Regions from separate parts of the Bacillus sp. SH7-1 genome, predicted to be linked through region 2. Evidence: predicted binding sites of a transcription regulator. Region 2 holds the regulator's gene; the other holds the start of a gene.
The links. Region 2 encodes Rex, which represses fermentation and respiration genes when NADH is low (regulators of the CRP and FNR family bind a similar motif). Its sites were predicted from a motif close to TTGTGAAATATTTCACAA; they were not measured.
Positions count from the first base shown of each region.

Region 1: DN390_RS21870 (L-lactate dehydrogenase) is a predicted target of Rex. The motif match lies at 2,019-2,036, and genes of this name have one in related genera.

Region 1 covers NZ_QNUD01000030.1:1,803-17,513, forward strand. The annotation lists gene DN390_RS21860 (sigma-70 family RNA polymerase sigma factor) at 21-551, shown strand; gene DN390_RS21865 (DUF4179 domain-containing protein) at 544-1,572, shown strand; gene DN390_RS21870 (L-lactate dehydrogenase) at 2,152-3,096, shown strand; gene DN390_RS21875 (S8 family serine peptidase) at 3,265-7,488, opposite strand; gene DN390_RS21880 (CalY family protein) at 7,521-8,126, opposite strand; gene glgB (1,4-alpha-glucan branching protein GlgB) at 8,596-10,533, shown strand; gene glgC (glucose-1-phosphate adenylyltransferase) at 10,481-11,611, shown strand; gene glgD (glucose-1-phosphate adenylyltransferase subunit GlgD) at 11,630-12,664, shown strand; gene glgA (glycogen synthase GlgA) at 12,776-14,206, shown strand; gene glgP (glycogen phosphorylase) at 14,225-15,711, shown strand, end outside.
Region 2 covers NZ_QNUD01000031.1:8,181-16,714, reverse strand. The annotation lists gene tsaB (tRNA (adenosine(37)-N6)-threonylcarbamoyltransferase complex dimerization subunit type 1 TsaB) at 1-608, shown strand, start outside; gene rimI (ribosomal protein S18-alanine N-acetyltransferase) at 622-1,065, shown strand; gene tsaD (tRNA (adenosine(37)-N6)-threonylcarbamoyltransferase complex transferase subunit TsaD) at 1,065-2,081, shown strand; gene DN390_RS22650 (ABC-F family ATP-binding cassette domain-containing protein) at 2,564-4,489, opposite strand; gene DN390_RS22645 (redox-sensing transcriptional repressor Rex) at 4,677-5,306, shown strand; gene DN390_RS22640 (YdiK family protein) at 5,336-5,527, opposite strand; gene DN390_RS22635 (CPBP family intramembrane glutamic endopeptidase) at 5,524-6,273, opposite strand; gene groES (co-chaperone GroES) at 6,675-6,959, shown strand; gene groL (chaperonin GroEL) at 6,998-8,534, shown strand, end outside.

The sequences.
Region 1 (15,711 bases), on a different contig from region 2:
AAAGGGAGGAAGAAATAAAAATGGACATAGCCTATTTAGTAAAACAAGCAATAAGAGGAAATGATCATGCATTTGAACAACTCATTACTTTTGTTCGCCCAAAATTATATCGAACAGCCTATTCTTATGTAAGAAATGAACAAGATGCACTGGATATATACCAAGAAACAATTTATGAAGCATATCTTTCACTGAAAAAATTAAAAAAGCCGGAGAAATTTCAAAGTTGGATTATCAAAATTCTTGTTTTTAAATCCATTGATTTTGTAAGAAAATCCTCTAGACAATTTGTTGCGAATGATAAAATATTTGCTAATTTATGTACAGAAGAGAGCATGAATACATTAGAACAATCATTGGATTTAACCGAGGCATTTAATTTCTTAGATCCTACTTACAAAACTATTATTTTATTAAGGTATTATCACGATTTATCTATTAAGGAAATTGCTGAGGTTCTTAATTCTCCAGAAGGAACGATAAAATCTCAATTACATCGAGCAAAGCAAGCCTTACGCCCCATTTTAAAGGAGGGATATAGTTATGAATAAAGATGAATTTAATCACCATATCAATGATATTCCTATACCAGAAGACCGGTTAATTCAAAGAGAAAAAACAGCCATGCTTCAAGCTAAGAAAAATCAATATCGTAGGAAAAAAACAATCAAGTATTCTAGTCTTGTTGCTTGTGGAATATGTGTTTCTCTTTTAGGTTTTGGATTCATTTCTCCTGCTATGGCAAAGACATTATCGAGTGTTCCAGTTATAGGCCCCATTTATGCACAATTTAATGATATTGCTTCTGATAAAATTGAAAAGGATGAGCTTGCTACATCCATTGAAAGACAAGATAACCATAGTGGTTTAACGATGAATGTGAAAGAAGCTGTTTACGATGGCGGACGTTTAGTGATCACGGTGGAATACAAAGGAGAAAATACTATTTCCAATAGCAATGAAGAGAAAGCTGGATTTAGTTATGTAACCATTAATGGGAAAGAAGTTAGAGCTGCAATTGGTTCTACTTCACAGAAGTCAAAAGGACGAAACACCATTATCGAGCGGCATGAATTCACTCTGGCTAATTACGGTGAATTTGGTGATAAAATTGATGTTTCAGTCCATGGAGAAGATTTATTTGGAAAAACAGGTACATGGAACGTAGCATTTCCTCTTACAAAAGTTGAAGGTGAGATTCGTAAATTTACTCCTAATATAAAAACATTAACGAAAGATAATCTGTATGCATTAACAGTAGATCAAGTAGCCTTTTCTTCACTTTCAACGAGGATTGATTTGACCTTTGATTATCCAAATGAAATGGAAGTTAATGATAGCTGGCCAGCACTTGATTATACTGTCACTGATGATAAAGGAAAAATCTACGAAGGAGTCAGCTTACAAGTTGGTAGCACGGGACTATACGGACACCATATTGTTTTAGCTCTTCCACCAATGGATAATCCTCCAAAATCCTTAACAATTGAACCTACGTATCTTAGTGGTCTAAATGCTACATTAAAAAATGGAGGTGCTGAAGATTTGAAAACGACTGTGTTGCTACAATAATTGAAGAGCTTTGCTAGGTTTCCATGTCTATTGACTGTTAATAAGTGATGGTATGTTAATTTGACGTGTATGAAAAAAATATCGCTATTCAGCTAAGATAAATTTGTATCCATATAATCCAAAAACGCTATTCTTTTTGTAGAAATATACAGAAAGGATGGCGTTTTTTATACTGTTATCATTGTCGAGTTTTGTCGGTAAGTCGATATGTTGCAAAAATCGCTGATATAATTTGAGTTACGGTCGATATATTTAAAAAATCGCTGATATATTTGGAGTTACGGTCGATATATTCTAAAAATCGCTGATCTAATTTCACTTACCGACAAAAAACATAAGAAAATCCCCTTTCACAATCTAAAGAAAACGCCTCCATTGAAATGGATTCCACACCTATTCCAATAACTTTACACTTTATGTGAAAAAGTTCACAAATAGGTCATAATTTGTGAAGTAATTCACAATGATACGTGCTACAATATGAGTGTAAAGAAGTTAAACAACATTAAATTAGTATTTTAATTAATTACTTAAACAATCATAAAAAATAGATGTGAACAATAGAGAGGGGAAATTACCATGAAAAAAGGTATCAATCGTGTAGTATTAGTAGGAACAGGAGCTGTAGGTTGTAGTTACGCTTACTCAATGATCAACCAAGGTGTAGCTGAAGAATTCGTATTAGTAGATGTTAATGAAGCAAAAGCAGAAGGGGAAGCAATGGACTTAAGCCATGCGGTACCATTCTCTCCATCACCAACAAAAGTTTGGAGCGGTAGCTATGCAGATTGTAAAGATGCAGACTTAGTAGTTATCACTGCTGGATTACCACAAAAGCCAGGTGAAACTCGTTTAGACTTAGTTGAGAAAAATACAAAAATCTTCAAACAAATCGTTCGCGGTATTATGGATAGCGGATTCGATGGAATCTTCTTAATCGCAACTAACCCAGTTGATATTTTAACTTACGTAACTTGGAAAGAATCTGGTCTACCAAAAGAGCGCGTAATCGGTTCTGGTACTACTTTAGACTCTGCTCGTTTCCGTTACATGTTAGGTGACTACTTAGATGTAGATCCACGTAACGTTCATGCTTACATCGTTGGTGAACACGGTGACACTGAACTTCCAGTATGGAGCCACGCTACTATCGGTGTACAAAAACTAGAAACAATCTTAGCTAACAACGAACAGTACAAACAAGAAGACTTAGATAAAATTTTCGAAAACGTACGTGATGCAGCTTACCATATCATCGAGCGTAAAGGTGCAACTTACTACGGAATCGGTATGTCACTACTTCGTGTAACTAAAGCAATCTTAAGCAACGAGAACAGCGTATTAACTGTATCTGCATACCTTGAAGGACAATACGGTGAGAAAGATGCTTTCGTGGGTGTCCCAGCTGTTATTAACCGCGAAGGCGTACGTGAAATTGTAGAACTTGAGTTAAATGAAGATGAAAAAGCGAAATTCGCTCATTCTGTAAAAGTATTAAAAGAAACAATGGCACCAGTACTATAGTAATTGATAAATCATTCAGGGGCGGGACACTGCTTTCTACCTCTGAATTTATATAATTTAATATAAATTCCTTTTCCGGTTTCCCTTGTATATCCCCAATATACCCCTTTTGCTGGATTAGGGTCGTTTATAGAAAAGAGCACTCTACTTTACGTAGAGTGCTCTTTATTATTTTTTAGGTGTTAATCCTAATTTCTTTAAAATATCTACCAGTGTACCGCTTTTTGATTTTTCCACAGGTGTTTGTGATTTAGAAGCATCTGGTCCTTTTTTCAAGAAGTTCTTTTCAACGAAGCGAATATCTTTTTCGTCGACAATACCATCTTTGTTAAGGTCTCCGTCTTTCACAGATAGTCCTTTTTTACCATAGTTGCTAGCGATAATTTCAGCATCTTTTATATCAATTACTTTATCACCATTTACATCACCTGCAAGGTTTTCATCAAGGCGTGCATAATAATATTGGCCAAGCAGCTTACCATCTTTTTCAGTACCTAATTTTGTTGTTAGTTGGCTTGTTAAATGCCCTGGCACTTCTACATATAAGTTGTAGTCGCGTTTATTAACAGGAAGGCCATTTAATTTGAAGTATCCGTATTTATCTAGTGAGCCTTCAAACTTATGACGGTAAGAATCAGTCGCATATACTTTTACACCAAGCTTTGTATAATCGAACTTTTCATCTAAATATCCACGTTCATTTAAGAATGCACCAGGTTTAATATTTCCTTCTACTAGTGAATTTAAGGACATTACTGAGAATGATTGATCTTGAAGGACACGCATTCTATTTGGCTCTGTTTCTCCTGGCTTCCAGTATACAAACACTGGTGACTCTAATTGAGCATTTGCCTCATAAAACTCATCATTTTCTAATTTGAACGTTACATCAATGAATGGGAAATCACCATCTAATCCAGCGAAGTTTTTGTCATCGATAGCACCGCCAACTGTAACAGAGCCTGCCTCTAGTTTCGGTTCATTTACTTTTGCTGTTACCCCTTTTTCAGCAAGGAGTTTTTCAAAAGCAGGATTAAATTTCGCATTTGCAAATTTGAAGTTCTTCTCTAGGAACTTTACGTTAAATTCCCCAGCAACAAATTGTTTTACGTGTTTCGCATTTAGGGTTACAGTAAGTTCATCATTTTTGTATACTTCTTTTTTATCATAACTAGTTTTCGCATATTGAGCTCCTTGTGGGATAAACCAATAGTTATTTACACCATTTGGATAGTCAGGACCTGCAGTTGCATAATCGAAAATATATACGCCTGTGTTCATTGGACCTTCCACTTTAAAGGATTCAGGAGTAATGCCAACTTTAAAGTCACCATTTGCATTAATAGGTAAAAACTTATGCAAGTATGGAGAATAGTCATAATACATAACGCCATTCGCTTCTTGCGTAATGTTTAATCCTTTTCCTTTTAAGTAGTCAACGTTTGAATCGTACACATTTCCTTTAATCCATAGTGCCTTTTTGCCATCTTCCACTGTATAATTCTCTTCATTTAATTCATAAATACCAGGTTTTAATCCAGTTAATTTCACTTCAGGTGGTGTATTATCAATTACGACATAATCACCTTTCACACGTGCTTTCCCGGCTTTATCATAGCCAACAAACTCAATTGTGTAGTCTCCTTCTGGTAAGTTGATTTTCTCATCACCAATTGGTTTCGCAGGATCATTTGTGAAAGGATACACTCTGCCGTTAAAGAATGAATCTAAGTAGTAATATACATCCGTTTTTAGTCCACTCGTGTTTAACGTTCCAATGAAGCCAAGAGCCTTATTTGTTTTGGAATCTTTCACGATAAGATCTAACGTTTCAAGTTCGCTATTTAATTGGAATGCCCCGTGAACATATGATTCACCGTATGGATTAAATTTCGATGTATCAGTTGAAATTGCTTTTCTTGATAATATCGCATTTTCAATACCAGGCTCTGATACACGAATAGAGAACGGAATTTGATACGTTTCTTCTTTATTTTTCGTATTTGTAATATGAATATATCCTTCATATCGGCCTTGTTTTACACCGGCTGGAACATTAATTTTTGCTTCAATTTCATCTGTTTTGCCAGCATCAAGAGTAATTGTCTCTGGAACAGAAACTTTTACACCGTTTGCGGTAGCATCGTTAATAGCAGAAGATGCTGGTGTGTAAGAAATTTCTGTTTTGAATTCTTTTTTCTCTTGTTTATTATGATTTTTCACTTTTATACTTCGTTTTTGTTCAAGTGCTTCACCGTCTTTTTGATAAAACTTCCCGAATGCAATGGATCCGGTTTCTTCTGGTACTTCAATTACTTCATCATTTACAACTGTTTTTGTTGTATCTAGCACTTTAAAACTTGTTTCCGTATGAACGGCGTTGTACGCATCTACTCGTCCAGCTCCAACTTCATATACAGAATACTTTTCTTTTAAATCATCAGCTGTGTTCATAAGAGACGCCTTTACATCGAATGGAGAGTATTCTGGGTGTTCTTGTAAAATAAGAGCAGCAACGCCCGCGATATGAGGAGAAGCCATAGATGTTCCTTGCATACGCTCATAGGAAACGTCATAGTTTTCGCCTTCTTGTGGATCGTTAATATATTCAGGCACTGTTGAAAGTACAGCAACACCAGGCGCTGTAATATCTGGTTTAATATCATCATTTGATGTAACAGGGCCGCGTGAGCTAAAGTCTGCAAGATGATCGCCTTCTGTTTGAATATAACTAAGTTCGTCAAAGGTAAAGGATGTATTACCTTGTTCGATTTGAGCTTTTAGTTTTTCACCGTCTTCTTTCGTTAGGCGGAATGCTGGAATGTATTTTGTACTTTCGCCAACGTAGAAAGGAATTTCTCCGTCCACATTGTTATAAATAATAACGGCTTTTGCACCAGCTTGTTTCGCATTTGCGATTTTTTCATCAAATGAGAGTGTGCCACGTGCAACGAGAGCGATTTTTCCTTTTACATCTTTTTTACTAAATTCGTCAGGCGTACCGATTCCTACAGATTCAATAGGTAAAGATTGTCCTTTGAAATCTTCTATTTTATCAGTGAAGTTTTTGCCAAATAAAATTAAGTTAGGGAATTGTACCTGTCCAGCACGACCTGATAGTTTTGGTAAGGAAATAGAACTGTCACTTGCCCCGACCGTAATCGCAAATGGAGAAGCACCTGGTGATCCGAGTGTCGCTGGATTTGGACCAGAGTTCCCAGCAGCAACGACTGTAACAACACCGGAAAGCATCGCGTTATTGACAGCGATAGACGTTGGGTCAAGCGGATTGTTGCTATCATCACCTAACGATAAGTTAATAACGTTCATACCGTCAGAAATAGATTTATCGATTGCAGCAATAATACCAGAACTATCTCCGCTTCCGTATGGACCGAGTACACGATAGTTATACAGTTCAATGTCAGGTGCAACACCTTTTACTGCGGAATCTGATGTGTTTTTCTTTTGAGCAGAAACGATACCTGCTACGTGAGTACCGTGGGCTGTGTAGAAGGAAGAACCACGATCATCAAATTCAGGAGCACCAGATTGTTGCCACTCTGTATAGGTTGTTTCCATCGGATCAGCATCGTTACTAATAAAGTCCCAACCTTTTACGGAGTTTGGGTCTATCTTACTAGAATCTTCATCCGGTTTTGCACGATATCCTTTATACACGTCTTTTAAGTCTGGATGATTGTAATCAATACCTGTATCTAATACCCCAACTTTAATTCCTTTTCCGGTAATGCCCTCGCTATGTAACTTATCTACTCCAATTTGCGGAATACTATCTGTTAGTTTTTGAGGTGCTTTCTGCTCTGCTTGTTTTGGTAAATTTAATTTCACTTCGTAATCTTTCCAAATACGTTTTACAACCCCAATTCGTAACAATTCTTCAACTGTATTTGCAGGTAATGTTAGCGCAACCCCATTTATAGCATGTTTATAAGAACGTTTAATTTGTACAGACTGGAAATTCCCTGACTTTACTGATGGGCTGAATTGATAAAGACGTTTTAGTCCTTTTTGGAATTCCTCATGTTCTTGATCAATACGTGCTTTTATATTTTCAGGAGCAGCCTGTAACCCTTTTTCTTTTTGTTTTAATTCATTAATCTTTACTGGCGCAGTTTGAAATTCTACAATGATATTTACTGGTTCGGAACTACTCGTATTAATATCTGGCGAAATAGTAAAACCAGGATTGGCATCTAACGTTTGTAATGCCTGACGCTGTTCTTTAGAAAGTTTTGATAGTAAAGACTGGGCGTTTGAAGAGTCAATTTGGTTAATAGGATTTTCAGCAAGTACATTGAACGGAAAGGCAGTTGAAAACAGAACGCCAGCCGTTACAATTCCGGTAACAAAACGATTTTTCTTTTTCATGTATAAGCCTCCGATAATTTATATTTTAAAAATTATTTCTCTGTGCCTGGTGTTTGCTCTGCATGGAATGTCCAGTTTAACTGTAAGGAATCACCCTGGAATTTATTTTGATCTTGGTCGTTGTCTTCAAAGGAGAAGAGAACGTGTAAGGAATCTGTTTCACCGGATGGGATGCCGTCTATTAAGTTATGACGTTCTAGAGAAGTAGCTACATCTTCGGGTTTCATAGTTTTTAATTCTGATAGTTTTGTTTCCCACAAAATCTCATGATCATCGTTTGGATTAGATGGCTTTCCATCATTCACTAAAAATGTAACGATGATGTGATCGCCTAAATCTTCATCATCATTATTTTTCTTTGCATCTGTAACTTCATAGGATGTTTCAAGTGCTACTTTTGCAATATCCAATGACCCTTTATTTTCAAGCTTGAAATTTTTTTCAATAAAATCACCAGGCTTTAAATCTTTCACATCAACGATTACACTTGGATTAATAGAAAGGTCTAGTGTTCCCGCTTGAAATGAATTATTCGATGTTTCAGAATCACTGAAATAGGCGAATACACCGCCGAATGTAAGGGATAAGCCAAGTGAAGCTGTGACAACTCCCATTCCAACCTTTTGTTTTAATGACATAAGAAAGCCCCCTAATTAAATTTTTATGACGACCGTTCGTAACAAGGATAAATAAGTAAACATAGTAGTCCGCTATGAATTGTAGTTACGAAAAGTCGTCGTTCTTTATTGAGAACAAGTATATGCTTATGAATTTTCCATTTCAATAAAATTGTGACAAAAAATGTTGAGAAACATTTTTTTATGACAGATTATATTACTACGAATTTAAGTGAAAAATAGCGTGAAAAACAGTATGAATCTAATAAAATAGGGGTTGAGAAATAAATAATAGGATAAAAGGGTAGTAGGAAATGAAGCGTTTTCAATGAATATTCGTCAAAATTCGATATTTTATATAGAAATGTGAAAAAAATTAAACATTTTTAAGAAAAAAACGTATATTTTTTATAAATTAACAAGGATATTTCAGTTTTTCGCAGAATTGGTAAAGTATAAAAAATTCTGTCATCTTAGTGAGGTGAACATATTGAGTGTAATAAATTGTGAAGAAGTGAAACGAGATGAGTTTCATACAGAAAAGTACTATGACAGTTATAACATCTTTGGCGCACATGTTGTGACGGAAGATGAGATGCGAGGTGTACGATTTACAGTATGGGCTCCTCATGCGAAAGCAATGAGTGTTGTTGGAGATTTTAATGAATGGGATTATGAGCAACATAAGATGCTACAAATGACAGAAGAGGGAATTTGGTCCCTATTTATACCGCATATTGAAGAAAGAGAAATATATAAATATGCGATTGAAACGATAGCTGGTGATGTCATTTTTAAGGCAGATCCGTATGCTGTATATGCAGAAGTAAGACCGAATACGGCATCTGTAGTTTTTGATATAAAAGGATATGAATGGAATGATAAAAACTGGAGCCGTAAGAAAAAGAAAAAATCGATTTATAAAGAAGCGATGACAGTTTATGAATTACATTTCGGTTCTTGGAAAAAGAAAGAAGACGGAACACTGTATTCTTACAGGGAAATGGCAGAAGAACTCATTCCTTATGTGGTGGAACATCAATTTACACATATTGAAATTATGCCGCTTGTTGAGCATCCATATGATCGTTCTTGGGGATACCAAGGGACGGGATATTATGCAGCAACGAGTAGATTCGGCACGCCACATGATTTGATGCATTTTGTCGATGAATGTCATAAATATGGAATCGGTGTCATTTTAGATTGGGTGCCGGGGCATTTTTGTAAAGATGCTCACGGTTTATATTTGTTTGATGGGACACCGACTTATGAATATAAAGATAAAGATGTGCAAGAAAATCCAGTATGGGGAACTGTTAATTTTGATTTAGGAAAGAGGGAAGTACGTAATTTCTTAATTTCAAATGCGTTATTTTGGATGAGATATTTCCATATTGACGGTTTCAGGGTGGATGCAGTTGCGAATATGTTGTATTGGAATAAAGAAGGGCAAGAGCAAAGTAATGAGCACGCTGTTGCATTTTTACGAGAGTTAAATGAAGCGGTGTTTGCAGAAGATGAAGATTTTCTTATGACAGCAGAAGATTCAACAGCTTGGCCACTTGTAACAGCCCCAACGTATGAAGGTGGGCTTGGGTTCAATTACAAATGGAATATGGGCTGGATGAATGATGTGCTGAAGTATATGGAGTGTGCGCCTGAGTACAGGAAGTATATTCATGAGAAAATGACGTTTTCTATACTATATGCTTACTCTGAAAACTTTATATTACCGCTTTCTCATGATGAAGTCGTTCATGGGAAAAAGTCGTTATTAAATAAAATGCCAGGAGATTACTGGGATAAGTTTGCTCAACTTCGTTTGTTATATGGATATTTCTTTACTCACCCAGGAAAGAAATTACTTTTCATGGGAGGAGAATTTGGGCAGTTTGATGAGTGGAAAGACCTTGGAGATTTAGATTGGAATTTACATGATTTTGAAATGCATCGTTATATGCATGATTACTTTAAAGAGCTCATAGCATTGTATAAGCGCTCTAAACCACTTTGGCAGCTTGATCATTCGCCTGAAGGATTTCAGTGGATTGATGCTAATAATAATGAGCAAAGTATTTTCTCTTTTATCCGCCAAGGGGATAAACAAGAAGATGCGTTAGTTGTCGTATGTAATTTTACGAAAGCTACATATGAAAACTATAAAGTAGGTGTACCAGATTTCGAGTATTATAACGAGATTTTAAATAGTGATGCTGAGCAATATGGCGGATCAGGGCAAGTGAATAAGAAGCGTCTTAAGGCGATTCAAGAACCGTATCATAATCAAGCGGCACATGTAGAAATTACAATTCCACCATTTGGCGTATCCATATTACGACCAGTGAAGACGAGAAAGGGGAGCAAAAAACAAGATGGCTCAAAAACAAAAGTGCGTAGCAATGTTACTAGCAGGGGGAAAAGGTAGTCGTTTAAGTGCATTAACAAAAAATTTAGCCAAGCCAGCTGTTCCATTTGGTGGCAAATATCGCATTATTGATTTTACGCTAAGTAACTGCGCGAATTCTGGTATTGAAACGGTTGGGATTTTAACGCAATATCAACCACTTGAACTTCATAATTATATCGGAATCGGCAATGCGTGGGATTTAGACCGAGTAAGCGGTGGAGTCACAGTATTACCTCCTTATGCGGAGTCTTCAGGTGTGAAGTGGTACACAGGTACGGCAAGTGCCATCTATCAAAACTTAAACTATTTAAGTCAGTACGAACCAGAGTATGTCCTTATTTTATCAGGCGATCATATTTATAAAATGGATTACAGTAAAATGCTAGATTATCATATTGAGAAAGAAGCGGACGTTTCGATTTCTGTTATTGAAGTGCCTTGGGATGAAGCGAGTCGCTTTGGCATTATGAATACGAACGAAGAGATGGAGATTGTTGAATTTGAAGAGAAACCGCAATTTCCAAGAAGTAATCTTGCATCAATGGGAATCTATATTTTTAATTGGGCTATTTTGAAAGAGTATTTAGAGATGGATGCAAGAAATCCTGAATCTAGTAATGATTTCGGAAAAGATGTACTTCCGCTTTTATTAGATGAAGGGAAGAAGCTAATGGCGTATCCGTTTGAAGGATATTGGAAAGATGTTGGAACGGTGAAGAGTTTATGGGAAGCGAATATGGATTTACTTCGCGATGAAACATCGCTGAACTTAAACGATCGTAATTGGCGTATTTATTCTGTGAATCCAAACGAACCGCCTCAATATATTGCTGAAAAGGCAAAAGTAGAAGAGTCACTTATTAATGAAGGATGCGTCATTGAAGGGGACGTGAAGCATTCTGTCTTATTCCAAGGGGTGACGGTGGAAGAAGGTAGTATGGTTATTGATTCTGTCGTTATGCCAGGAGCGAAGATTGGTAAAAATGTTGTGATTGAAAGAGCAATTGTTGGATCGGAAATGGTTATTGAAGATGGAACAATCATTCGTCCAGAAAAGAATGTTGACGATGTAGTACTCATTGCTGAAGGGAAATAGAGAAGGGGGATGAAATGAATGGGAGAAAAAATGTTGGGAATTATTAATGCAACGGGAAGCTTTCCTTCCTTAAAGAAAGTAACAGGGCATCGTTCACTAGCGGCGTTACCATTTGGGGGCCGTTATCGACTCATTGATTTCATGCTTTCAAATATGGTGAATTCTAATATTCATAGTGTGGCAGTTTTTACAAGCCATAAAAACCGTTCACTAATGGACCACGTTGGTTCAGGCAAACAGTGGGATTTAGATAGAAAACGAGACGGACTGTTTTTATTCCCGCCAAATTGCCAATGTGATCAAGACGAATTTGGATCTTTTGCACATTTTAGAAGACATATTGATTATTTTCTAAGAGCCAGAGAAGAGTATGTCGTTATTACGAATAGCCATCTCGTAACAGCATTAAATTTTCAAGCGGTGTTAGAGCGACATATACATACGGCAGCTGACATTACGGAAGTTTGTCATGAAGGGGTTTCGCTGCAAACATACGTGTTAAAGAAGCAATTATTGTTAGATTTATTTGAAGCATATAAAGATGTGGAGCAATACAGTTTATTTGATGTAGTGAGAGAAAAGCGCGGAAAATCACTGCATATTGCTACGTATGAACATACTGGATATGTAGCTATTATTGATTCAATTGAAAGTTACTATAAACATAGCTTAGAAATATTGCAGCCTGCTATTTGGAAGCAACTATTTAAGAAAGAAGCACCAATCTTTACGAAAGTAAAAGATGAGCCGCCAACTCGTTACTTAAAGGGTGCAGCTGTGAAAAATACAATGATTGCAAACGGCAGTATTATTGAAGGTGAAGTAGAAAATAGTGTTGTCTCCCGTTCTGTTAAAATTGGGAAAGGTTCAATTGTTCGTAATAGCATTATTATGCAAAAGAGCCAAATTGGAGATAACTGTATAATAGACGGTGTTATTATTGATAAAGATGTGAAAATTGGTGACGGTGTTGTCTTAAAAGGAAACGCCGATGAGCCGTATGTTGTAGAAAAAGGAAGCGTTCAAAACAGTACGATTAATAGTTATTCTTAAGAAATCAGTGGGGGTTTTCCTCCACTGATTAAAGTTTTAATTCAAATGAAAACTCGAAGGGAGGAAGCTGCAAGAGAAGTAGTATAAGCTTTTCGTGCAGTGGGACAACAAGTGAATATTTTATTTGCAGTATCAGAATGTGTACCATTTGTTAAATCGGGAGGATTAGCTGATGTAGCAGGTGCGCTCCCAAAAGAGCTGAAAAAATTAGGTGTGGAAGTTCGCATTATACTCCCAAATTATAGTCTTATTCCGCAAAAATTAAGGGATGGATGTACGCTACATAAAGTAATTAACGTCCAGCTTGGCTGGAGAAATCAATATTGTGGAATTTTAAAAGGTGAGCAAGACGGGATTACGTATTACTTAATAGATAATGAATATTATTTTAAGAGGGATTCTCTATATGGTCATTATGATGATGGAGAGCGTTTTTCTTATTTTTCAAAAGCAGTTTTAGAGTGTATTCCGCATCTTGATTTTGAAGTGGATGTGCTTCATAGCCACGATTGGCATACAGCTATGGTGAATTTCTTACTGCGTGAAAAGTATCAAGATAATCCATTATATGAGCATATTAAAACGGTGTATACGATTCATAACTTGCAGTTCCAAGGTGTATTTCCTCCTGAAGTGATGTACGACTTGTTAGAACTTGGTGATGAATATTTTCATAGTGAGCAGTTAGAGTTTTATGGAAATGTGAACTTTATGAAGGGTGGCATTATCGCTTCTGATCAAATTACAGCGGTTAGCCCGACATACAAAGAAGAAATTCAATATGAGTTTTTCGGTGAGAAGTTAGATGGGTTGTTACGAAAATATAATGATAAGCTTAGCGGCATTGTAAATGGAATTGATACGAGCGTATATAATCCAGAAACGGATTCGTATATTACTGCTCAGTATGATGCGGAGTCATTATATGACAAGAATGAAAATAAACGCGCATTGCAGCGTTATTTTGGTTTGCCAGAAAAAGAAGATACACCGATTATTTCAATGGTAACGAGATTAACGAAGCAAAAAGGTCTTGATTTAGTACGTACTGTATTCCGCGAAATAATGGAGGAAGATGTACAATGTATTATTTTAGGATCAGGTGATTCTGAATATGAGCAATTCTTTGAGTGGATGGCATACGAGTATCCTGAGAAGGTAAAAGTGTATATCGGCTTTAATGAGGAATTAGCTCATCAAGTATATGCGGGAAGTGACTTATTCTTAATGCCATCACTGTTTGAGCCTTGTGGTCTTGGACAACTTATCGCATTAGCGTACGGTACAATTCCAATTGTAAGGGAAACAGGCGGATTAAATGATACTGTACAATCTTATGATGAAGAAACCGGAGAAGGAAATGGTTTTAGTTTCACGAACTTTAATGCACATGACATGTTGCACACGGTTCGCCGGGCGATTGAATTTTACCACGATAAACCGGTATGGGAGCAGCTTGTAAAGCAAGCGATGACTGAAGATTATAGCTGGGAGAAATCAGCTCTTGCCTATAAGAAATTGTATAAAAGTCTCATGGAATAACGTGTAGGTGGTGAAGAAATGTTTACTCATGTTGAAAGTTTCAAATCAGCTTTTCTAGAAAAGTTAGAGACGATGTATGGTAAAAGTTTCAAAGACTCTACAACTCGTGATCAATACAATACGCTTGGGTACATGGTACGTGAGTATATGAATAGTCAATGGATTGCAACGAACGAAAGTTATCGGTCTGGAGAGCGAAAGCAAATGTATTACTTATCCATTGAGTTTTTACTTGGGCGTTTGCTTGGAAGTAACATATTAAATTTAGGTATTAGGGATGTATGTGAGCAAGGACTTTCTGAGCTTGGGATTTCTTTGCAACAGTTAGAAGAGGTGGAAGCAGATGCAGGTCTTGGGAATGGTGGACTTGGACGATTAGCAGCCTGTTTCCTTGATTCACTTGCATCTTTAGACTTACCAGGTCATGGCTGTGGAATTCGTTACAAACATGGCTTATTTGATCAAAAAATTGTGGATGGTTATCAAGTTGAGTTTCCAGAACAGTGGCTTCTTCATGAAAACGTATGGGAAGTAAGAAGGCATGATCAAGCTGTAGAAGTAAGTTATTTCGGCAATGTTGAACCGCTCTATATTGATGGACGTTTAGAGTTCAGGCATACGAATGCAGAAGTGATTATGGCAGTACCGTATGACGTTCCAGTAGTAGGTTATGAGACGAGTACTGTAAATACACTTAGACTTTGGAATGCGGAACCAGTTCCTTTCCCGCAAAATTGCAAAGATATTTTGAAATATAAGCGTGAAACAGAAGCGGTATCGGAGTTTTTATATCCAGATGATACGCATGATGAGGGGAAAATACTGCGTTTGAAACAACAGTATTTCCTCGTATCAGCAAGTTTGCAAAATATCGTTCGTATGCATAGAGAAAGATATGGTGACCTTCGTCAATTACATGAGAAAATTGCGATTCATATTAATGATACACATCCAGTTTTGGCGATTCCAGAACTGATGCGTATTTTATTAGATGAAGAAAAACTAGCATGGGAAGAAGCTTGGCATATAACGACGCAAACGATTTCTTATACGAATCATACGACGTTATCAGAAGCGCTTGAGAAGTGGCCAATTCACATTTTTAAACCGTTATTACCGAGAATTTATATGATTATTGAAGAGATTAATGAACGTTTCTGTCATGAACTTTGGGAACATTATCCGTATGAATGGCATCGTATTGAAGAGATGGCGATTATTGCGCATGATCTTGTGAAAATGGCTCATTTAGCAATTGTCGGCAGCCATAGCGTAAACGGTGTAGCAAAAATTCATACGGAAATTTTAAAGCAACGTGAAATGCGATTGTTTTATGAGTTTTATCCAGATAAGTTTAATAATAAAACGAATGGAATCGCTCATAGACGCTGGTTAATGAAGGCGAATCCACAGCTGACGAACCTTATTTCAGAGGCGATTGGAACAGAGTGGAAGAAAGAGCCGATTAAGCTTCAAGAGCTACAATTAGTTCAATACGATGCGAG
Region 2 (8,534 bases):
CGAATTTAACAAAAAACCATTCTGTACGTCTTATGCCAGCTGTAGAACAACTGTTAAAAGAGTGCGGTGTAAAGCCGAAAGAATTAACTAAAATTGTTGTAGCAGCTGGACCAGGATCGTATACAGGTGTTCGCATAGGCGTGACAGCTGCAAAAACATTAGCTTGGTCACTTCAAATACCAATTGTAGGTGTATCAAGTTTAGAAGTAGTAGCTGCAAATGGTGCTAATTTTAATGGACTAATCTGTCCTTTATTCGACGGAAGACGTGGACAAATTTATACTGGCTTATATACATATGAAGGAGAGAATTTAACTTCTATAGAAGAAGACCGAATCATCCTTATTGTAGACTGGTTGCAAATGTTAAAAGATAAAGGAAAGCCTGTTTTATTTATTGGTAACGATGTTAAATTGCACAAAGAAACAATTATTGAACATCTAGGCAATCAAGCTGTATTTGCTCCTTTCACTAAAAATAACCCAAGGCCAAGTGAATTAGCATTCTTAGGATTACAAAAAGAAGAACAAGATGTACATTCATTTGTTCCTAGTTATCTTCGTTTAGCTGAAGCTGAAACAAAGTGGTTAGAAAGTCAAAACAAGTAGGAGCTTGCAGAAGATGGATATGATATTTAGAAAGATGGAACTCGATGATATTGCTCAAATTGTAGCTATTGAAGAAGCATCTTTTTCAACTCCTTGGACTGCAGATGCCTTTCACCGTGAGTTAATGATGAATGAACATGCACATTATGTTGTGCTAGAAAAAGATGGGCGTGTAATTGGGTATTGTGGATTGTGGATAATTATTGATGAATCACATATAACAAATATAGCTATTTTACCAGAATACAGAGGTCAGAAGCTAGGAGATGCTTTATTGAAAGAAGTTATTTCCGAAGCGAAAGCTCTAGGAGTAAAAACGATGACACTTGAAGTACGTGTATCAAATGAAGTAGCAAAACAGTTATACAGAAAATACGGATTTCAAAATGGTGGAATTCGTAAACGATACTATGCAGACAATCAGGAAGATGGTCTCGTAATGTGGGTGAATATATAATGGAAAAAAATACGATTATACTTGGTATTGAAACAAGTTGTGATGAAACAGCAGTAGCAGTTGTTAAAAATGGAACGGAAATTATTGCGAATGTTGTTGCATCACAAATTGAAAGTCATAAACGTTTTGGCGGAGTTGTACCAGAGATTGCATCCCGTCATCATGTAGAAGAAATTACAGTTGTGTTAGAAGAAGCATTAAAAGAAGCAAATATCACATTTGATGATATTGATGCAATTGCTGTAACAGAAGGGCCTGGTTTGGTAGGAGCGCTTTTAATAGGGGTAAATGCAGCGAAAGCAGTAGCTTTTGCACATGATATTCCTCTAGTTGGTGTTCATCATATCGCTGGTCACATTTACGCAAACCGTTTAGTAAAAGAAGTTCAGTTCCCACTACTATCACTTGTTGTATCTGGTGGACATACAGAGCTTGTTTATATGAAAGAGCATGGTTCATTTGAAGTAATTGGTGAAACAAGAGATGATGCAGCTGGAGAGGCATATGATAAAGTAGCTCGTACGTTATCCATGCCATATCCAGGGGGGCCTCATATTGATCGCCTTGCACACGAAGGAGAACCAACAATCGATTTGCCTCGTGCATGGCTAGAACCGGATTCGTATGATTTCAGCTTTAGTGGATTGAAATCAGCAGTTATCAACACTGTGCATAACGCAAAACAACGCGGGATAGAAATTGCACCGGAAGATTTAGCAGCAAGTTTCCAAGAGAGTGTAATTGACGTACTAGTAACGAAAGCATCTCGTGCAGCGGATGCTTATAACGTAAAGCAAGTGCTTCTTGCTGGTGGAGTAGCTGCGAATAAAGGACTGCGTGCACGTTTAGAAGCAGAATTTGCACAAAAAGAAAATGTAGAGCTAATTATTCCTCCCCTATCTTTATGTACAGATAATGCAGCAATGATTGCAGCGGCAGGTACAATTGCATATGAACAAGGAAAACGTGCTACATTAGCTTTAAATGCAAATCCAGGATTAGATATTGAAGCATAGTTATGCACAAAATTAACCACAGCTTGTGGATAAAACCCATATTATCTGTTGATAATATGGGTTTTATTGTGTATATAAAATGTTGATAACTTTTTAGTCCTCTGTGGATAATGTGGAAAAGTTATTTTAATGTTTATTTTATAAAGGTGGATATGTGTATAAAGTTGTGGATAAAACCAATGATGTCTGACCTTTGCATATATCCTTTTTCGGGAAATAAAAATTAAGAAGGTATTTCTAAAAAACATTTTGAAATATGCTCTTATTATAGGGGGTGCTGATATTGTCAAACTTTGTCGGTAAATCGGTATTTCGTATCGAATCGTTGATATATAGGGCTACAATAGATATATTTGAAAAATCTTTGTTATATTCTAAGTTACGATTGATATATTCAAAAAATTATTTATGTACTAAAAGAAAAAAGATGTCGCATAGTCAAAAATCCTGACTTATGAGACATCTTCCTTATTTAAATATACTTATACATGCAGCTCTTCCCATTCTGCCATGCAAGTTTCAAGTTGTTCTTGTAGCGTTTGCTTTTTCGTTGTAATTTCACTAGCTTTTTCATAATCTGCATATATTTCTGGTAGGCAAAGTTGATCTTCTAACGTAGCAATTTCTTCTTCTAATTCCACTATATTTTGTTCTAGCTCTTCAATTTTTCTAGTGCGTTGACGCTCTAGTTTTTTACGCTCTTTTTCTTCTAAATAATTTAATTTCTCTTGTGCAACCACCTTTTGAACAGGAACGTCATTTTCTTGCTGTTCAAGTTCTGCACGTTCAATCATTTCATTTTTCTTTTCAACGTAGTAATCGTAATCCCCTAAATATTCCTGTGCACCTTCTGTTGATAACTCAACCACAGTCGTTGTTACACGATTAATAAAATAGCGGTCATGTGAGACAAATAGAAGAGTACCAGGATAATCAATTAAAGCATTCTCTAAGATTTCTTTACTATTTAAATCAAGATGGTTTGTAGGCTCATCGAGAATTAATAAATTCGATTTTTGCATCATAAGTTTTGCAAGAGCTAACCGAGCCTTTTGTCCACCACTAAGAGAAGAGACAGGCTTTAGTACATCATCTCCTGTGAATAAGAAGTTACCTAATATCGTGCGAATTTCTTTTTCAGGTTGCAGTGGATATTCATCCCATAGCTCATTTAAAACGCGCTTAGAAGATGTTAAATTAGCTTGTTCCTGATCATAATAGCCAACAGATACATTGGATCCGAAAGAAACATCACCATGTAATAATGGTAACTTATTCACAATAGATTTTAACAGTGTGGATTTCCCAATTCCGTTTGGACCAACTAAAGCAACGCTATCTCCGCGAGTTAAGCGCATTGTTACATGTTCAATAATTGGATCCTTATCATAGCCGATGGTTGCATCCTTTACTTGTAAAACATCATTTCCACTTTGTTTTTCGATATCGAAGTGGAAGGAAGCTGACTTAGAGTCACCTAATGGTCTTGTTAATAATTCCATTCGGTCTAATTGTTTCCGGCGGCTTTGCGCACGTTTTGTCGTAGATGCACGAGCTATATTTTTTTGAACGAAGTCCTCTAGCTTAGCGATTTCATCCTGTTGTTTTTCATAACGTTTCATTTCTTGCTCGTATAGTGCTGATTTTAAGTCTAAATATTTACTGTAGTTACCAACAAATCGTCTACTTTCTTTATTCGAAATTTCATATACTTGTGTAACAAGTTTATCTAAGAAATAACGGTCATGGGAAACGATTAGTATTGCGCCAGGATAACCTTGTAAATATTGTTCAAGCCAAGTTAATGTTTCGATGTCTAAATGGTTTGTAGGCTCGTCCAAAATAAGTAGGTCTGGTTTCGTTAATAATAATTTACCGAGAGCTAATCGTGTTTTTTGTCCACCGCTTAATGTAGAAATCGTCGTCTGGTGCGTTTCAACTGGGAAGCCAAGACCACTTAAAATCGAACGGATATCTGCTTCGTACTGATAGCCACCTTGATCTTTATAATCTAATTGTAATTGGTCATAATCAGCTAATAATCTTTCATATGTAGCCTCGTTTGAAAAGTTTTCTTCTTTTCCCATCTCTTGCTCTAGCCTTCGAAGTTTTGTCTCCATTTGCTGCAAGTGTGTAAAGACGGTTAACATTTCATCCCAAATTGTTAAAGACGTTTCTAACCCGGTATTTTGGGCTAAATATCCGATTGAGACATCTTTCGGTTTTATAATTTCGCCACCATCATGAGATAGCTCACCAGCTATTATTTTTAATAATGTAGATTTTCCGGCTCCATTTCGTCCGACTAATGCGATACGATCTTTCGTTTGAACTTCCAATTTTATGTTTGCAAGAATCGTTTCTGCACCGTATAATTTCGAAAGCGCGTTTACTTGTAATAAAATCAATGTTTTCACCTCAAATAATTTCTTAACTTTGCCATGTTTATATTTCTCAATCATACTAAAAATAGTGTATAGTTTAAAATACAGAGAGAATACTTCTTCTTTCTATTATACAAGGAATTTAATAAGTGCTAAACTTCTGTATTTGATTAAAGCATATGAATAAAGATAGGAAGAGAGGAGAGGTTATATGGAGCAGCAGAAAATTCCACAAGCCACTGCTAAGAGATTGCCTCTATACTATCGATTTATCCAAAACTTATCTCTGTCTGGTAAGCAACGTGTTTCATCTGCCGAATTAAGTGAAGCGGTAAAGGTTGATTCCGCAACAATTCGAAGAGATTTCTCATACTTTGGAGCGTTAGGGAAAAAAGGATATGGATATAACGTAAATTATTTATTATCATTTTTCCGTGAAACACTCGACCAAGATGATATAACACGTGTAGCGCTTATTGGAGTAGGTAATTTAGGGACCGCTTTCTTACATTATAATTTCACGAAAAACAATAATACAAAAATTGAAATGGCGTTTGATGTTAGTGAAGAGAAAGTTGGAACAGAAATCGGAGGCATTCCTGTATATCACTTAGATGAATTAGAAGAACGTTTATCAACTGATATACAAGTGGCAATATTAACAGTACCCGCTACAGTAGCGCAATCTGTAGCCGATAGATTGGCAGAAACAAACGTGCATGGTATTTTGAATTTCACACCAGCACGCTTAAATGTGTCAGACAATATAAGAATTCATCATATTGATTTAGCAGTGGAGTTACAAACACTTGTTTACTTTTTAAAAAATTATCCACAATAAAACGCAGAGGAAGCGACCTCTGCGTTTTATTATTGTTTTTTCTTTGTGAATTTAACTAAGATAAGGCGAAGTGCCAAATTAAAATCAATCGTTGCCATAACTGCAAATAGTATTGTCCACATATTCCAAATTGTATCTGTTACGTTCGTAATGGCGAAGCGTGTAAAGATACATCCTAGAAGGAAGTACAATGCAGCCATGAACAATGGTGAGTTTCTCATACTAAAAATCCTCCGATAAAGCCTTGCATTTCTTCAGCTTCTTTAATCATTTCTTGAATTTGTTCGTTACTCACTAAAACTTGAGCAATTGCAACTAATGTATTCATTGCAACATGAGCTGCAATCGGAACGATAATACGCTTCGTTTTTACATATAAGAAGGCGAATACGAGCCCCATAGCAGTGTATACCAATAAGTGAGTAAAATCAAAATGAATCGCCGCAAATACAAGGGAACTAATGATAGCGGCAATAAAGAAGTTAAACTTCTTATAAAGTGTACCAAATAAAATTTTTCTAAATACGATTTCTTCCAAAATAGGTCCTATTATAGAGATGACGATAAGGAACCAAGGTGTCGTTCTTGCGATATCCATGAGTCTTGCTGTATTTTCAGATCCAGGTTTAATACCTAATACATACATTTCAATCATACCAGCAATACTTTGCGAGAAAAATGCTAAGAAGAACCCGATAAAAATCCAACCGATCGTAGCTGGAACAGTAGAACGCTTTGTATCTAAATGTCTGTCGCGAATATCTGTTCTAAGTAACCAAAGTACGATACATAATGCAATAAAGAAGCTAATGATTGCCCAGTGACCAGTTATGAGTTGAAATTTCTCTTCCCTAGTGAATCCCCTGTTATCATAAAGTCCAGTTTTCAGGAGAAGTGGTAATCCAGCAATTGATGATAACTGCATTAAAATGTATGTAACGATAACCCACCAATATTGTTTTTTCAAATGGTTTAACCATCCTTTCTAACTCTAGTGTATGAGATAAGGTAGGATAACATGTAAAGATGCTACCTACGATATAAACTTTACTTACATTATGTTTTTTTTGTAAATCCTTGTTTGAAATTATAATAGAAGACAGGAGAAAGTTGTGTGTGTAGCGAAAACAACTTAGGGTGTCCTTTCATATTGTAACATACGAGTAGTGGAAACAACGATTCATATAGTAAAGGTAGAAGAAGAGGAACTCTATATAGAAAAGTTTATAGCTTAATTTGCGAAAAAATTATGATTTTTTTACTTGCAAAAGAAATTGAGATTATTTATTATTATAAGTGTGTTAGCACTCGGGTGACCTGAGTGCTAATAAATAAAATTTACATAACAAAATGAGGAGGTTATTGTTCATGCTAAAGCCATTAGGTGATCGCGTTGTAATTGAGCTTGTTCAAGCGGAAGAAAAAACAGCAAGTGGTATTGTATTACCAGACACAGCAAAAGAAAAACCACAAGAGGGTAAAGTTATTGCAGTAGGTACTGGTCGAGTGCTTGAAAATGGTGAGCGTGTTGCTTTAGAGGTAGCAGCAGGTGATCTTATCATCTTCTCAAAATATGCAGGTACTGAAGTGAAATATGAAGGTACAGACTACTTGATTTTACGTGAAAGTGACATTTTAGCAGTTATCGGTTAATTATATAAATCTTAAAAAATCCAAGGGGGTCAATTATTATGGCAAAAGATATTAAATTTAGTGAAGAAGCACGTCGTTCGATGCTTCGCGGTGTCGACACTCTTGCAAATGCAGTAAAAGTAACGCTTGGACCAAAAGGTCGTAACGTTGTTCTTGAGAAAAAATTCGGTTCACCACTTATTACAAATGACGGTGTAACAATCGCAAAAGAAATTGAATTAGAAGATGCATTCGAAAACATGGGTGCGAAATTAGTAGCAGAAGTTGCTAGCAAAACAAATGATGTAGCTGGTGACGGAACAACAACTGCAACTGTATTAGCACAAGCTATGATTCGTGAAGGTCTTAAAAACGTAACAGCTGGTGCGAACCCAATGGGTCTTCGTAAAGGTATCGAAAAAGCTGTAGTTGCTGCAGTAGAAGAATTAAAAACGATTTCTAAACCAATCGAAGGTAAATCTTCTATCGCACAAGTAGCTGCTATTTCTGCTGCTGACGAAGAAGTAGGTCAATTAATCGCTGAAGCAATGGAGCGCGTTGGTAACGACGGCGTTATTACTTTAGAAGAATCTAAAGGTTTCACAACAGAATTAGACGTAGTAGAAGGTATGCAATTTGATCGTGGATATGCATCTCCTTACATGATTACTGATTCTGACAAAATGGAAGCAGTTCTTGATAACCCATACATCTTAATCACTGACAAAAAGATTTCTAACATTCAAGAAATCTTACCAGTATTAGAGCAAGTGGTACAACAAGGTAAACCACTTCTTATCATTGCTGAAGATGTAGAAGGCGAAGCATTAGCTACATTAGTAGTGAACAAGCTTCGTGGTACATTCAATGTAGTAGCTGTTAAAGCTCCTGGATTTGGTGACCGTCGTAAAGCAATGCTAGAAGATATCGCAATCTTAACTGGTGGCGAAGTAATCACTGAAGAATTAGGCCGTGACTTAAAATCTGCTACAGTCGAATCTTTAGGACGCGCTGGTAAAGTTGTTGTAACGAAAGAAAACACAACTGTAGTTGAAGGTATCGGAAATACACAACAAATCGAAGCTCGCATCGGTCAAATCCGTGCGCAATTAGAAGAAACAACTTCTGAATTCGATCGTGAAAAATTACAAGAGCGTCTTGCAAAACTTGCAGGTGGCGTAGCAGTAATTAAAGTAGGTGCAGCTACTGAAACTGAGTTGAAAGAGCGCAAACTTCGTATTGAAGATGCACTTAACTCAACTCGTGCAGCAGTAGAAGAAGGTATCGTTGCAGGTGGTGGTACTTCACTTATGAACGTATACACAAAAGTAGCTTCTATCGTAGCTGAAGGTGACGAAGCAACAGGTATCAACATCGTACTTCGCGCACTAGAAGAGCCAGTTCGTCAAATCGCAATCAACGCTGGTCTAGAAGGATCTGTAGTTGTAGAGCGTCTAAAAGGCGAAAAAGTAGGCGTTGGTTTCAACGCAGCTACTGGCGAGTGGGTTAACATGCTTGAAACTGGTATCGTAGATCCAGCTAAAGTAACTCGCTCTGCACTTCAAAACGCAGCATCTGTTGCAGCTATGTTCTTAA